2 regions of the Streptomyces sp. NPDC057137 genome follow, and region 2 is predicted to be linked to the other one. Evidence: riboswitches for the same ligand, from Rfam matches in the RefSeq annotation. Region 2 holds a riboswitch; the other holds the start of a gene.
What was found. Region 2 has a riboswitch for cyclic di-AMP ahead of ACFT9I_RS05060 (transglycosylase family protein). Riboswitches for the same ligand answer to the same signal wherever they lie in the genome.
Positions count from the first base shown of each region.

Region 1: it holds a riboswitch for cyclic di-AMP, as region 2 does, so the genes downstream of both, ACFT9I_RS38845 (M23 family metallopeptidase) here and ACFT9I_RS05060 (transglycosylase family protein) in region 2, are expected to answer to the same signal.

Region 1 covers NZ_JBHUUW010000111.1:3,872-11,174, forward strand. The annotation lists gene ACFT9I_RS38825 (alkaline phosphatase family protein) at 1-83, opposite strand, end outside; gene ACFT9I_RS38830 (DUF5998 family protein) at 83-682, opposite strand; gene ACFT9I_RS38835 (GNAT family N-acetyltransferase) at 735-3,680, opposite strand; gene ACFT9I_RS38840 (HPr family phosphocarrier protein) at 3,815-4,096, shown strand; gene ACFT9I_RS38845 (M23 family metallopeptidase) at 4,202-5,005, opposite strand; cyclic di-AMP (ydaO/yuaA leader) riboswitch at 5,018-5,184, opposite strand; gene ACFT9I_RS38850 (M16 family metallopeptidase) at 5,485-6,852, opposite strand; gene ACFT9I_RS38855 (M16 family metallopeptidase) at 6,870-7,303, opposite strand, start outside.
Region 2 covers NZ_JBHUUW010000004.1:17,305-24,607, reverse strand. The annotation lists gene ACFT9I_RS05085 (helix-turn-helix domain-containing protein) at 65-919, shown strand; gene ACFT9I_RS05080 (DUF397 domain-containing protein) at 934-1,167, shown strand; gene ACFT9I_RS05075 (DUF5753 domain-containing protein) at 1,207-1,818, opposite strand; gene ACFT9I_RS05070 (cytochrome P450) at 1,962-3,209, shown strand; gene ACFT9I_RS05065 (transglycosylase family protein) at 3,364-4,338, shown strand; cyclic di-AMP (ydaO/yuaA leader) riboswitch at 4,603-4,779, shown strand; gene ACFT9I_RS05060 (transglycosylase family protein) at 4,783-5,460, shown strand; gene eno (phosphopyruvate hydratase) at 5,747-7,033, shown strand; gene ACFT9I_RS05050 (septum formation initiator family protein) at 7,205-7,303, shown strand, end outside.

The DNA.
Region 1 (7,303 bases), on a different contig from region 2:
GAGCCGCCGCCGTACTCGGGGACGGGCGCGGTGTCCAGGGCGAGCGGGACCGGGTCCTGCCAGGCGGCGGGCGGGGCGGCCATCAACGGCCGGTCGACGACGGGGCGGCCGCGGTGGCTTCGGAGAGCGACTGGGCGAAGACGAGCGTCTGCCGTACGGTGTCGGGTCCGTCACCGGCCTCGCTGACGCGCAGGCTCAGGTCGTCGGCGGTGGAGTTGCCGGTGTAGCCGTGGTCCGCCTCGCAGTTGGGGTCGCCGCAGGCGGCGGGCTCCAGATCGATCCGGGCGACGGCGCCCCAGCCGATGGTGAGGACGACCTCGCGGGGCAGGGTGCCGGGGGTGTACGACTCGGGGTTCGCGACGACGCGGCTGACGACGACGGACGAGATCCGGTCCAGCTTGACGGACTCGGTCGAGGTGGTGGCGTACGGCGTCGGCGAACTGGTGTCGGCGGCCTGCTCGTCGGTGTGGCTGACGATGAAGCGGTGGGCGGTGAGGACGAGGACGGTGACATGCCGGCGGACCTCGTTGGAGTCGAACGTCGTCTCCTGGTGCACCAGATACGAAGCGATCGGCTCGCCTCCGACAGCGGCTTCCACCGCTTCGGCCACGAGAGCCGGGTAGTAGCCACTGCGCTCGATCGCCGTGCGCAGCCCCTGGGTCGTCGTACCGGTCTTCGCCATGGCCCCATCCTACGGTGGCGGGGTGGATGGCCAGGACCGTGCGGGATCGGGCCTAGTAGCTGGGGAGACGGCGGGGGCCGAGGTCGTCGCGGGACGGTGGTGGGGCAAGGCGGACGCTCGCGCCGAGCACGGAGAGGCCGTGCGCGGCGACCACCACCGGTTCGAGCGCGACGGAGACGATCTCCGGGTGGTCGTCGACGAGCCGGGAGACCCGGAGCAGCAGTTCTTCGAGGGCGGCGGTGTCGACGGGCGCGGAGCCGCGCCAGCCGAAGAGGAGCGGTGCGGTGCGGGTGGAGCGGAGGAGTTCGGCGGCGTCGCGGTCGGTGACGGGGACGAGCCGGTGCGCCACATCGCCCAGCAGCTCGGAGGCCACGCCCGCGAGCCCGAACGAGAGCACGGCGCCGGCCGCCGGGTCGATGACCGCGCGCACGACGGTGTCCACCCCGCGCGGGGCCATGGCCTGGACGACGGGGCGCAGCTCGGCGGGTTCGCCGAGCAGTTCGGTGAGTTCGCGGTACGCCGTCCGCAGCTGCGCCTCGTCGGTGAGATCGAGCCGTACGCCGCCGAGGTCGGCCCGGTGGCGCAGCTGCGGCGCGGTGGTCTTGAGCGCGACGGGGTAGCCGAGGCGCGCGGCGGCCTCGACGGCGTCGTCGGGTCCGGGCGCGGGCAGGGTTGGCCGTACGGCGATCCCGTACCGGCCGAGCAGTTCGCGGGTGTCGTCGTCCCCGAGGCTCGTCCCCCGCGGGTCGGGGGACGCGGCTCCGAGCATCGCCTCGATGAGCCCGGCGGCCCCGTTCTCGTCGATGTCGTCGTACTCGGGCACCTTGCCGGGCTCGGCGGCCTGCCGCCGCCACTGCGCGTAGGTGACGGCCTGGCTGAGCGCCCGCACGGCCCGCTCGGCGGCGGGGTAGGCGGGGATCCGGCCGGGGGCGGGGCCGGGGTCGCGAGCGGTGCCGGCTGCCGGGTCGGTGCCGTCGGCCGACCGGCGGGGCGGCGCGGCAACGGTGCCGGGCACCGACACGGGCCGGGCGACCGGGCCTTCGGGGGCGGGGGTGGTGGCCGGGGCCGCCGGGTTCGGGGTCTCGGCGGCCTGGCCGCTGTCGGCCGCGGCGCCCGGCATCGGCCCCGGGCGGGGCCCCGTCGTCGTGGCCGCCGAGAGCGCCTTCGCCAGGCCGCCGATCTCCACGTGGACCACCGCCACCGGCTTCGCCGGCGACATCGAGGCCGCCTCGCGCAGCGCCGTCGCCAGGACCTCGCCGTCGCCCGACTCCATCGAGCCGTTCTCGCCGACCCAGGGGATCGCCGTGACGACGACCGCGTCGCAGTCCGGGTCCGCCAGTGCCGTGGCCAGTGCCGTACGGAAGTCCTCCGGGCGGGCCGACGTCGTGAGGTCGAGCGGGGGCAGCGGGCGCAGGCCCTCCGTCAGGCAGGCGTCGTACGTGAGCAGCCCGAGCGACTCCGAGTTGCCGAGGATCGCGACGTGCGGCCCCGCAGGCAGGGGCTGGGTCGCGAGCAGGACGCCCGCGTCCACCAGCTCCGTGACGGTGTCCACGCGGATCACGCCCGCCTGGCTGAGGAGCGCCGAGACCGTCGCTTCCGGGATGCGGGTGACCGGCACCGCGTGCCCCGGCGGCGCGCTGCCGCTGTGCCGCGCGCCCTTCGCGACGACGACCGGCTTCACCGCCCCCGTACGCCTCGCCAGACGCGTGAACTTCCGTGGGTTGCCGATCGATTCGAGGTACAGCAGTACGACGTCGGTGTCCGGGTCGTCGTGCCAGTACTGGATGAAGTCGTTGCCCGAGACGTCCGCGCGGTTGCCCGCCGAGATGAAGGTGGACAGGCCCGCGCCGCGCCGCACCAGCCCGGCGAGCAGCGCGATGCCGATCGCGCCCGACTGGGTGAAGAGGCCGATCCGCCCCCGGTCGGGCGGCTCGGGCGCGAGCGAGGCGTTCAGCCGGACGGATGGCGACGTGTTGATGACGCCGAACGCGTTGGGCCCGATGACCCGCATCCCGTACGAACGCGCCTGCCGCACCAGCGCGCGCTGCCGCTCCCGCCCGACGGGCCCGCTCTCCGCGTATCCGGCGGACAGGACGACCAGGCCCTGGACGCCGTGTTCGCCGCAGTCGGCGACGACTTCGGGCACCCGCTCGGCGGGGACGGCGACGATCGCGAGATCGACGGGCTCCCGGATCTCCGCGAGGGAGCGTACGGCGGGGACGCCGTCGATCGCGGCCAGTTCCGGCGGCAGGGCCAGGTTCACCGCGTACGTACGTCCCGTGAAGCCCCCGTCGAGAAGATTGCGCAGCACCGCCCGTCCCACGCCGCCCGCCGTGCGTCCGGCGCCGACGACGGCCACGGACGACGGGCCGAGGAGCCGCTGCACGGAGCGCGCCTCGGCGCGCTGTTCGCGGCCCCGCTGGACGGCGAGGGACTCGGCGGTCGGTTCGAGGTCGAGGACGAGGCGGACCGAGCCGTCCTCGAAGTTGCGTTTCTGGGTGAACCCGGCGTCCCGGAACACCTTGATCATCTTGTTGTTGGCGGGCAGCACCTCCGCCGCGAAGCGCCGGATCCCGCGCTCGCGCGCCACCGCGGCGATGTGTTCGAGGAGCGCGGAGGCGATCCCGCGCCCCTGGTGCGCGTCCTGTACGAGGAAGGCGACCTCGGCCTCGTCGGCGGGGGCGGAGGCGGGCATGCCCCGCCCGTCGATGCGGTCGTAGCGGACGGTGGCGACGAACTCGCCGCCGACGGTGACGGCGAGCCCCACCCGGTCCACGTAGTCGTGGTGGGTGAACCGGTAGACGTCCTTGTCGGAGAGCCGGGGGTAGGGCGCGAAGAAGCGGTAGTACTTCGACTCGTCGGAGACCTGTTCGTAGAAGCTGACCAGCCGCTCGGCGTCGTCGGTGGTGATCGGCCGGACGCGGGCGGTGCCCCCGTCGCGCAGGACCACGTCTGCTTCCCAGTGAGCGGGGTACGCGTGCTGCGACGGCGGCGTCATGGGGAGAGCCTACGGCGCGCGCACCGGTAGCGGCGGCTGCGCGGCCGGGGCAGGCTGGGGGTGCCTCATCGGCCCGTTACGGGGCACATGAGACACTGGTCTAGACAACAACTGTGACTTTGAAGGGCAACACCATGGCTGAGCGCCGCGTCAACGTCGGCTGGGCCGAGGGCCTGCACGCCCGTCCCGCCTCCATCTTCGTCCGTGCCGCCACGGCCTCCGGCGTTCCCGTGACGATCGCCAAGGCCGACGGCAGCCCGGTCAACGCGGCGTCGATGCTCGCCGTGCTGGGACTGGGCGCGCAGGGCGGCGAGGAGATCGTCCTGTTCTCGGACGCGGACGGCGCCGACGTGGCGCTGGACCGGCTGGCGAAGCTGGTCGCCGAGGGCCTGGACGAGCTGCCCGAGACCGTCTGAGACCGTCTGAGACCGTCTGAGCCGCACACGCACCGAGCCGCACACGTACGACGAAGGCCCCGGCAGGACGCCGGGGCCTTCGTCGTGTTCTCCGCGCGTAGAGGGTCAGACGCTGACGCCGTGCGCGCGCAGGTACGCGACCGGGTCGATGTCGGAGCCGTACTCCTCGCTCGTCCGCGCCTCGAAGTGCAGGTGCGGGCCGGTCGAGTTGCCGGTCGAGCCCGAGAGCGCGATCGGCGCGCCCGGCGTGACGCTCTGGCCGACGGTGACGCCGATCGAGGAGAGGTGTCCGTACTGGGTGTAGGTGCCGTCGTTCATACGGATGACGACGTTGTTGCCGTACGCGCCGCCCCAGCCGGCCTCGACGACGGTGCCCGCGCCGACGGCCACGACCGAAGTGCCGGACGCCGCGCGGAAGTCGATGCCGGAGTGGCTGCCGGAGGACCAGAGCGCGCCGCCGGTCCGGTAGCCGGTGGTGACCGAGGAGCCGGCGACCGGGAGTCGGTAGGAGTTGAGGCGCTCGCGCTCCGCGGCCCGTGCCACGCGCTCCTTTGCCTCGCGCAGCTCCTTCGCGCGGGCCTCCGCCTTGCGTTTCGCCTCGGCCTTGGCGCGGGCCGCGGCCTCCGCCCGCGCCTTCGCTGCCGCGGCCTTCTGGGCGGCCAGGTGCTGTGCGTCGGCCTGGGCGTCGATGGTGGCGGCGAGCGAGTCGTCGATGACGATGGCGCGGGCCGGGGTGGCCGGGGCGGTGTCCTGGGCGACGGCCGCCTCCACGTCGGCGGCGAGCGCCGGGGATGCGAGGGTGCCGATGACACCGGCGGCGGTGAGAGTCGCGACTCCGGCGATTTTCGCGCCTCGGCGCGTCATTCGGCTCGGGGCACGGTGCTTCCCGGTGGCACGGGTGAACGCCATGAAGTGGCTGGTCCTTTCCTTCCTTCTCGCCTACCGGGTTAGCTGACGGGTTCGGAGCAGGAAGGTCTCCTACGGGCTCCTCCGCGGATCGCGCGAAGGCCCCCGATTCACCCCAGGGACATGAATGGGTCCCCGGCTCCCCAGGCTCGCGCCTGACGGGGACTCGGCGATGGCTGTCCGGTGCCGCGGATGCGGCGGGCTCTGGCGGACAGCCGGACCGACGCTAAAGGGGTCATCTTTCAATCACCAAACAGACAGGCCCTTTTGTAGCGCACGCCACAGGGCATTCAGGCAACCTCCTCATGAATGCGGACATAGCGGGGAACCCCGGCGACTGGTTCGTCACCGGGGTTCCCTTTGTCCGTGCTGTTCCGACGTCCGTGCTGTTCCGACGTCCGTACTGTTCCGACGTCCGTGCTGTTCCGACGTCCGTGCTGATCCGAGGGGCGTACTGATCCGACGGGCGGTCGTCGTCGGCCTCAGCCGGTGACGACCTTCACCTCGCCGATATCCAGGGCCTCGATCGGCTCCCGGATCACCGAGGCGTCCCCGACGAGCACCGTGACCAGCCGGTCGCCCGGGAAGGCGCTGACGACGGCGGCCGTCGCCTCGACCGTGCCGGTCTCGGCCAGGCGCGCGTACAGCTGCGCCTGGAAGTCGTCCGGGAGGTGCTGCTCGACCTGGTCGGCGAGCGTGTCCGCGACGGACGCGGCCGTCTCGTACTTCAGCGGCGCGACGCCGACCAGATTCTGCACGGCCGTCTCGCGCTCGGCGTCCGTCAGCCCTTCGGCCGCGAGCGTACGCAGGACCTTCCACAGGTCGTCCAGCGCGGGCCCGGTCGACTCGGTGTCCACGGAGCCGCTGATGGCGAGCATGGAGGCGCCCGTGCCCTGCGGGTCGGAGCGCAGCACCTGCGCGAAGGCCCGCACGCCGTACGTGTAGCCCTTCTCCTCGCGCAGCACCCGGTCGAGCCGGGAGGTGAGCGTGCCGCCCAGGCAGTACGTGCCGAGCACCTGGGCCGGCCAGACGCGGTCGTGCCGGTCGGGACCGACCCGGCCGATCAGGAGCTGGGTCTGTACGGCTCCGGGCCGGTCCACGATCACCACACGGCCGGTGTCGTCGGCGGTCACCGGCGGCACGGGGCGCGGCTCCGAGGTGTCGCCCGTCCAGTCGCCGAGGGTCTCGGCGAGCAGCGCGTCGACGTCGACACCGGTGAGGTCGCCGACGATCACCGCGGTGGCGGTGGCCGGGCGGACGTGCGCGTCGTAGAAGGCGCGGACGCCCTTCGCGTCGATGCGTCCGACGGTCTCCTCGGCGCCCTGGCGCGGGCGCGACATGCGCGAGGTGACCGGGAACAGCTCCTTGGAGAGCTGCTTGGCCGCGCGGCGGGCCGGGTTGGCCTGCTCGTGCGGGATCTCGTCCAGCCTGTTCGTGACGAGCCGGCCGACCTCGCTCTCCGAGAACAGCGGCGCGCGCAGGGCGTCGGCGAGCAGACCGAGCGCCTTGGGCAGCCGGGAGACCGGGACCTCCAGGGAGACCCGGACGCCGGGGTGGTCGGCGTGCGCGTCGAGCGTGGCGCCGCAGCGCTCCAGCTCGGCGGCGAACTCCTCGGCGGTGTGCTTGTCGGTGCCCTCGGACAGCGCGCGGGCCATGATCGTGGCGACGCCGTCCAGTCCCTCGGGCTCCGCCTCCAGCGGCGCGGCGAGGGAGATCTCGACGGCCACCACCTGCTGGCCGGGGCGGTGGCAGCGCAGCACCGTCAGGCCGTTGGGCAGCGCGCCGCGCTCGGGCGCGGGAAACGCCCAGGGCCTGGCCTCCCCGGCCGTCGGCTGCGGGTGGAACTCCATGGTCACGGCAGCGTCGGTCACTGGTCCGCCCCCTCGTGCTCGTCGGTGATCTCGTCGGAGGCGGCGTCCTCGTCGTCGGCGGTCGTCGGCTCGTAGACCAGCACCGCCCTGTTGTCCGGGCGCAGCCGGGCCTCGGCCACCGCGCGCACCTCGTCGGCCGTGACGTCCAGCACCCGCTGGACGGCGGTGAGCGCCAGCTGCGGGTCACCGAACAGCACCGCGAACCGGCACAGTTCGTCCGCGCGGCCCGCGACCGTACCGAGCCGGTCGAGCCATTCGCGCTCCAACTGGGCCTGGGCGCGCTCCATTTCCTCGGCCGTGGGGCCCTCGGCCGCGAACCGGGCCAGCTCCTCGTCGACCGCGGCCTCGATCTGCGGGACCTCGACGCCGCCGGACGTCTTCACGTCCAGCCAGCCGAGGGAGGGCGCGCCGGCGAGGCGCAGCAGCCCGA
Region 2 (7,303 bases):
GCCATGGACGCTATGATTCATCTACTAATTTCGAGATGAACATCCATATGGGTGAGGTAGAAGAATGTCACCAAAAGCGCTACCAGCCACAGTGCGCCAGCGGCGCCTGGGCAATGAGCTGCGCAGACTCCGCCAGCAGGCAGACCTCACCACCGCTCAGGCCGGGGTGCTCGACGGCTCATCCCAACCCCGCATCAGCAGCATCGAGTCGGGGCGGTACGCGGTGGGCGCCGATCGTGTCCGCGCTCTGGTCCGTAGCTACAGCTGTACGGATGAGGCGTACATCGAAGCGCTCACGGCGATGACCGGCGGTCGGACGCGCGGCTGGTGGGACGAGTACCGCGACATGCTGCCGCCGGACACGATCGACCTGGCGGAGCTGGAGCACCACGCGACGTCGATGTACGCCTCGTCGGTGGTCCATCTGCCGGGGCTACTCCAGACCAGAGCGCACGCTCACGCGGTCATTGGCGATGTTGTGCCCTCTTTCGCTCCGCACGAGGTGGAGCACCGTGTTTCCTACCGGATCAAACGGCAGGTGGTGCTCTACAGGGAGAATCCGACACCGCTGACAGCAATCCTTCACGAGGCCGCCTTGCGCATGGGCTTCGGCGGCCCGGAGCTCGCTCGCGCGCAGTTGCAACATCTGCTCGACGTGAGCGACTTCGAGCACGTCACGATCCTGGCGATTCCGTTCGGCGCTGGCACGTTCCCCAGCGCCGGGACAGGCATCTACTACATGGCTGGGGCCGTCCCCGCCTTGGACACGGTCCAACTCGACACCGATCACGGGGCCGCGTTCCTCGATACCCGGCCGCATCTGGAGAAGTACCGGACGGTTCTGGACCGTATGGAGAGTTGTAGCCTCGGACCATCGAAGTCTCGGGATCTGATCCACCGGGTCGCAGCAGAGTTGTGAGAAGGGGAACGCGCATGCCCGCCCTCCACTGGCAGAAGTCCACGTTCAGCGGCGAGGCGAACGGCTGCGTCTACCTCGCCGCGGCTGACGACGGCTCCATCAAGATCCAGGAGAGCGACGAGCCCGACACCATCGTCACCACCACCCCCGAGAAGCTCCGCGCCTTCATCCTCGGCGTCAAGGCAGGCGAGTTCGACCACTTCGCCGACCTCAAGGGCGACACGGCACCCGCCACCCCGGCGCCGTAGCGTCTCTCCGCGAACCGCCGTCGCTCCTCACGTCGCTCCTCACGTCGACGCGATCGTGGCCTTGATGAGGTCGAGCGCGTCCTGGCCGTACACGGCCGACGGTTGGAGGAGCGCGAACGCCTTGCGGAACACCTGGAGCCGGGCGGGGTCGGTGATCGTCTCGGCGCCGCGGTAGCCCTCCACCTCGGCCCGGTGGTCGTCGAAGAGAGAGAAGCCGTCGCCGGGATAGATACGCAGTGGGGCGCGCGCCGGGACGATGCCCAAGGTGAGTCCGGGAAGCGCGGTGGCTTTCAGCAGGTGCTGGAGTTGGCCCCGCATGACGTCCGCGCCGCCGATGTTCGTCAGCAGAGCCTGCTCTCCGAGCAGTACGTGGTAGCTCCTGCCGTTCTGCCCGATGTACTGGGCTCGTGCCGTCCGTGCGGCGACACCGGCCTCGATGTCGTCGGGGATCTCATGGAAACCGACGACGAGGCGCAGCATGGCCTCGGCGTACTGCGGGGTCTGGAGATCGCCCCAGATGACGTTGGGGTGGTAGCCGACGTACTCACGGGTGTTCTTCACCAGGTCCAGAAAGCTCTGCTGCACGGGACCCGTGCCTTGCTGGAGCAAGTCGGTCCAGCCGCCGTCTGCGGGAGAGGTGGACGCGTTCATAGCTGGATTTTCGCAGCGCGCGGTGGTTCTGTCCCGGCCTTCGGCACGATCCGAAGGACGACAGGCCAAGCAGCGGATGCGTGATCCGGCCCCGGTGCACACCGCGCTCCTGGCCGGTCAGCCGCCCGGTTACTGTCGGGCGCATGCCGGACCTGCCACCCCCCGCCCCCGAACTCTTCACCTGGGAGTTCGCCACCGACCCCTACCCCGCCTACGCCTGGCTGCGCGAGCACGCGCCCGTGCACCGGACCCGGCTGCCCAGTGGGGTCGACGCGTGGCTCGTGACGCGGTACGTGGATGCCAAGCGGGCCCTCGCCGATCCCCGGTTGTCGAAGAATCCCGTGCACCATGCCGAGCAGGCGCACGCCAAGGGGAAGACGGGGATCCCGGGGGAGCGCGGCGCGGAGTTGATGACGCATCTGCTGAACATCGATCCGCCCGATCACACCCGGCTGCGGCGCCTGGTATCGCAGGCGTTCACCCCGCGCCGGGTGGCCGAATTCGCGCCCCGCGTGCAGGAGTTGACGGACGGGCTGATCGACGCCTTCGCCGCGAAGGGGGAGGCCGACCTCATCCATGACTTCGCCTTTCCGCTCCCCATCTACGCGATCTGCGATCTGCTCGGCGTCCCGCGCGAGGACCAGGACGACTTCCGCGACTGGGCCGGGATGATGATCCGGCACGGCGGCGGGCCCCGGGGTGGGGTCGCGCGGTCCGTGAAGAAGATGCGGGCGTATCTCGCCGAACTCATCCACCGTAAGAGGGACGACCCCGGCGACGACCTGATCTCCGGCCTGATCCGCGCGAGCGACGACGGCGAGCACCTCACCGAGAACGAAGCCGCCGCCATGGCGTTCATCCTGCTCTTCGCGGGGTTCGAGACGACCGTCAACCTGGTGGGCAACGGGGTGTACGCCCTGCTCCGTAACCCCGACCAGCGCGAGCGCCTTCAGCGCTCCCTCGACGCCGGCGAGACCGGGCTGCTCGCCACCGGGATCGAGGAACTGCTGCGCTACGACGGGCCGGTGGAGCTGGCCACCTGGCGGTACGCCACCGAGCCCGTCCAACTCGGCGGGCAGAGCGTCGCGGTGGGCGACCCCGTCCTCGTCGTACTCGCCGCCGCCGACCGCGACCCGGACCGGTTCGAAGATCCGGACCGGCTCGATCTGTCGCGGAGTGACAACAAACACCTCGGATACGGCCACGGCATCCACTACTGCCTGGGCGCACCGCTCGCCCGCCTGGAGGGTCAGGCCGCGCTCGGTACGCTGCTGACCCGCCTGCCCGACTTGCGACTTGCGGTCGATCCATCCGATTTGCGGTGGCGTGGCGGGCTCATCATGCGTGGACTGCGCACGCTCCCGGTGCAGTTCACAGCGGTGCGTGACTGAGTGATCGTCAACACTGTGACTTTCACGTGATCTCCGCTGTATCGACTTGTGACAGACGTTGGAGTACGGCTACGTTCACGACCGTCTCAGCAGTCACATGTTCGGAATTCGTGTTCGGGATTCACGTTTCAGCAGTCTCACGGAAGGCAATCGCATGCGCTCCGGGAACGGCCGGCACCGTCGGCCCCGTCAGGCCCCCGCCCTCGTCGTCGCGGCAGGGGTGACAGGCTCGGCGATCGCCATCCCGCTGCTCGGCGCGACCGGCGCCAGCGCGGCCGACGCCGCCACCTGGGACCGTGTCGCCGAGTGCGAGAGCGGCGGCATGTGGAGCGCCGACTTCGGCAACGGGCACTACGGCGGGCTCCAGATCGCCCAGGAGACCTGGGCCGACTTCGGCGGTACGGCGTACGCGCCCACCGCCGACCAGGCCAGCCGCAGCCAGCAGATAGCCGTCGCCGAGAAGATCCTCGACGCGCAGGGGCCGACCGCGTGGCCGACCTGCGCGCTGGTCACCGGGCTCACGGCGGACGACGGTACGGCTCCGGAGGGCGAGCCCTCCGGTGAAGCCACCCAGCAGCCCGAGACGCCCGCCGAGCCCGAGCCCGCGCCCGAGTCGAGCGAGGAGGCCGTGCTGCCTCCCGCTCCCGAGTCGACGCCGTCGTCCGGGCAGTTCGGCCGCGACTCGGCCTCCGGCAGCGAGAAGCCGAGCACCGAGCCGAGCACGGAGTCGAGCACCGGGTCCGGTACGAAGCCGGGTGGGGAGCCCAGCACCGAGGCCGGCACCGGCCAAGGCACCGGCAAGCACCGTGGCGAGGCGGACGCCGGAACCGGCGCCACCGACGGGTCTGCCGAAGCAGGCAAGACGGGCAAGACGGACGAAGACCGTGAAAGCGGCCGTCATGCCTCACGAGGTGACGGTTCGGCACGCGACGGCGACACCGCCGCCGAGGACGAGGCCGCCGCCGACGGCTCGTACACCGTCCAGGCCGGCGACAACCTGTGGGCCATCGCCGACGAGCAGAAGGTGGAGGGCGGCTGGCCCGCGCTCTACGAGGCGAACCGCGAGGTCGTGGGCTCCGACGCCGACCTGATCCTGCCGGGCCAGAGCCTCGATCTGACCGCGAAGTAGGGCTGGTTAAACGGTCTATGTCCGTATCTGTGCAAGTGAGACAAGGGTCTCTTCGTCCCAACTGATGCGGTCTGACCGGCACGTCGCCCCGCTTCCGTCCCGACCTGCGTAAACAGAGGTTTCCTCGGGGCGTGATGGGCGAATCATCCCGGATGTTCCTTCTTTGAACATCCGGGATGTCTGTGTTTACGGTCTGAACCGCTCGCACCGCGGGCACCGTCGACCGTCACGCCGAATCCTGCCGTCGGTCGGGGGGAGTACTCGTCGCGTCAAGCGCCGAAGGCAGGAGCGGGGGACCCAAAGGTAAGTGCCGGTCATCACGGCCGGCTCGGGGTGCAGCCGTGCGCAGGGGGACGTGAAGACGTTCCCGGGTCGCACGGCCGGGCAACTCACTTGGCCCGAACCCGACAGCTCACCTCGTAGGCGTCGGTGAGGAGATTTCGCATGCTGTTTTCCAGCAAGTCCGGCAAGGCCAAGCACCGCCGCCCCTCCAAGGCCGTCCGTTACGCCACGCTCGCCGGCATCACCGGTGCCGCTGTCGCGGCCCCGCTGATCGGCGCCACCTCCGCCTCCGCCGCCACCACCGCCGAGTGGGACGCCGTCGCCCAGTGCGAGTCCGGCGGCAACTGGTCCATCAACACCAACAACGGTTACTCCGGCGGCCTCCAGTTCTCCGCCTCCACCTGGGCCGCGTACGGCGGCACCGCCTTCGCGTCCAGCGCCGACCAGGCGTCGAAGTCGCAGCAGATACAGATCGCCGAGAAGGTCCTCGCGGGCCAGGGCAAGGGTGCCTGGCCGAGCTGTGGCGTGGGCCTGTCCAACGCCTCGAACAACGCCGGCTCCACCGGCTCCGCCCAGCAGCAGGCCCCGGCTCCGAAGGCCGCCCCGAAGCAGGAGTCCGCCCCGCGCGCCGCGCAGGAGCAGCCCGCCTCGCGTAGTGAGACGCGCGGTCCGATCAAGAAGGGCGACGGCGAGTACAAGGTCAAGGCCGGCGACACGCTCTCCAAGATCGCGGACGCCAAGAAGGTCGAAGGTGGCTGGAAGAAGCTCTTCGACCTGAACAAGGACATCGTCGAGAACGCCGACGAGATCTTCCCGGGTCAGCAGCTCCACCTGAGCTGACCCTTCCTTACCTGAGCCCCGGCACGGCGCGCCTCACTCCCCCCGGACGCGCCGTGCCGGGGCTCGGGTCCTGTCCGAGGTGCTGCGGCGCGGGGCCCGGGTCCGCCCGGCCGCCGACCCGTGGCCGCCGGTCCGTGGACCTCAGGACATTCGCGGCTGAACGGGCATTCAGGACTCTTTTCGTCCCAGCGGGCGGGCATCTGCCGACCGCCGACCGGGAGCCGGTTAGGCTCATGCCGCAAGGCCAACGAGGCCCTGCACTCCACGCGTCACATCCCAGAAGGAGATGCTCGTGCCGTCCATCGACGTCGTCGTAGCCCGGGAAATCCTTGACTCCCGAGGCAACCCCACGGTCGAGGTCGAGGTCGGCCTCGACGACGGCAGCACCGGCCGTGCTGCTGTCCCCTCCGGTGCGTCCACCGGTGCGTTCGAGGCCCTCGAGCTCCGCGACGGTGACCAGAACCGCTACCAGGGCAAGGGTGTCGAGAAGGCGGTCCTCGCCGTCATCGAGCAGATCGGCCCGGAGCTCGTCGGCTACGACGCCACCGAGCAGCGCCTCATCGACCAGGCGATGTTCGACCTGGACGCCACGCCCGACAAGTCCTCGCTCGGCGCCAACGCCATCCTCGGTGTCTCCCTGGCCGTGGCGCACGCCGCGTCCGAGGCCTCGGACCTGCCGCTGTTCCGCTACCTCGGCGGCCCGAACGCGCACCTGCTGCCCGTTCCGATGATGAACATCCTCAACGGCGGGTCGCACGCCGACTCCAACGTGGACATCCAGGAGTTCATGATCGCGCCGATCGGCGCCGAGTCGTTCTCCGAGGCACTGCGCTGGGGCGCCGAGGTCTACCACACGCTGAAGAAGGTCCTGAAGGAGAAGGGGCTCTCCACCGGCCTCGGCGACGAGGGCGGCTTCGCGCCGAACCTTGAGTCCAACCGCGCCGCGCTCGACCTGATCCTCGTGGCCATCAAGGAAGCCGGCTACGCCCCGGGCAAGGACATCGCGCTCGCGCTCGACGTGGCGGCCTCCGAGTTCTACAAGGACGGCTCCTACGAGTTCGAGGGCAAGTCCCGCTCGGCCGCCGAGATGACCGAGTACTACGAGGAGCTTGTCGCCTCGTACCCGCTGGTCTCCATCGAGGACCCGCTCTTCGAGGACGACTGGGCCGGCTGGAAGGTCCTCACCGACAAGCTGGGCTCCAAGGTCCAGATCGTCGGCGACGACCTCTTCGTCACCAACCCCGAGCGCCTGGCCCGTGGCATCGAGGAGGGCTCGGCCAACGCCCTGCTCGTCAAGGTCAACCAGATCGGTTCGCTGACCGAGACCCTGGACGCCGTCGAGCTGGCGCAGCGCAGCGGCTTCAAGTGCATGATGTCGCACCGTTCCGGCGAGACCGAGGACGTCACGATCGCCGACCTGGCCGTCGCCACCAACTGCGGCCAGATCAAGACCGGCGCCCCGGCCCGCTCCGAGCGCGTCGCCAAGTACAACCAGCTGCTGCGCATCGAGGAGATCCTCGACGACGCGGCGGTGTACGCGGGCCGCAGCGCGTTCCCCCGCTTCAAGGACTGACCCCTCAAGGGCTGACCCCGGTCCACCGGTCATCGACCCGCCCGTCCTACGGCCGTCCCCGGCCACGGTCCCGTACCGTGTCCGGGGACGTACGCGCGTACAGAGGCAGTACGGCAGTACCAGAGGTACGCAGAGGTACGAGGCCGCTCAACCTCTGAGGGAGGCGGGACCATGGCCGCGAACCGGGACCGGTTCTCCACCGCGACCAAGATCAGGATCCTGGGCGAGCAGACCGCCGCACGCGTCTACCGCTCGCAGACCCGCAGGCAG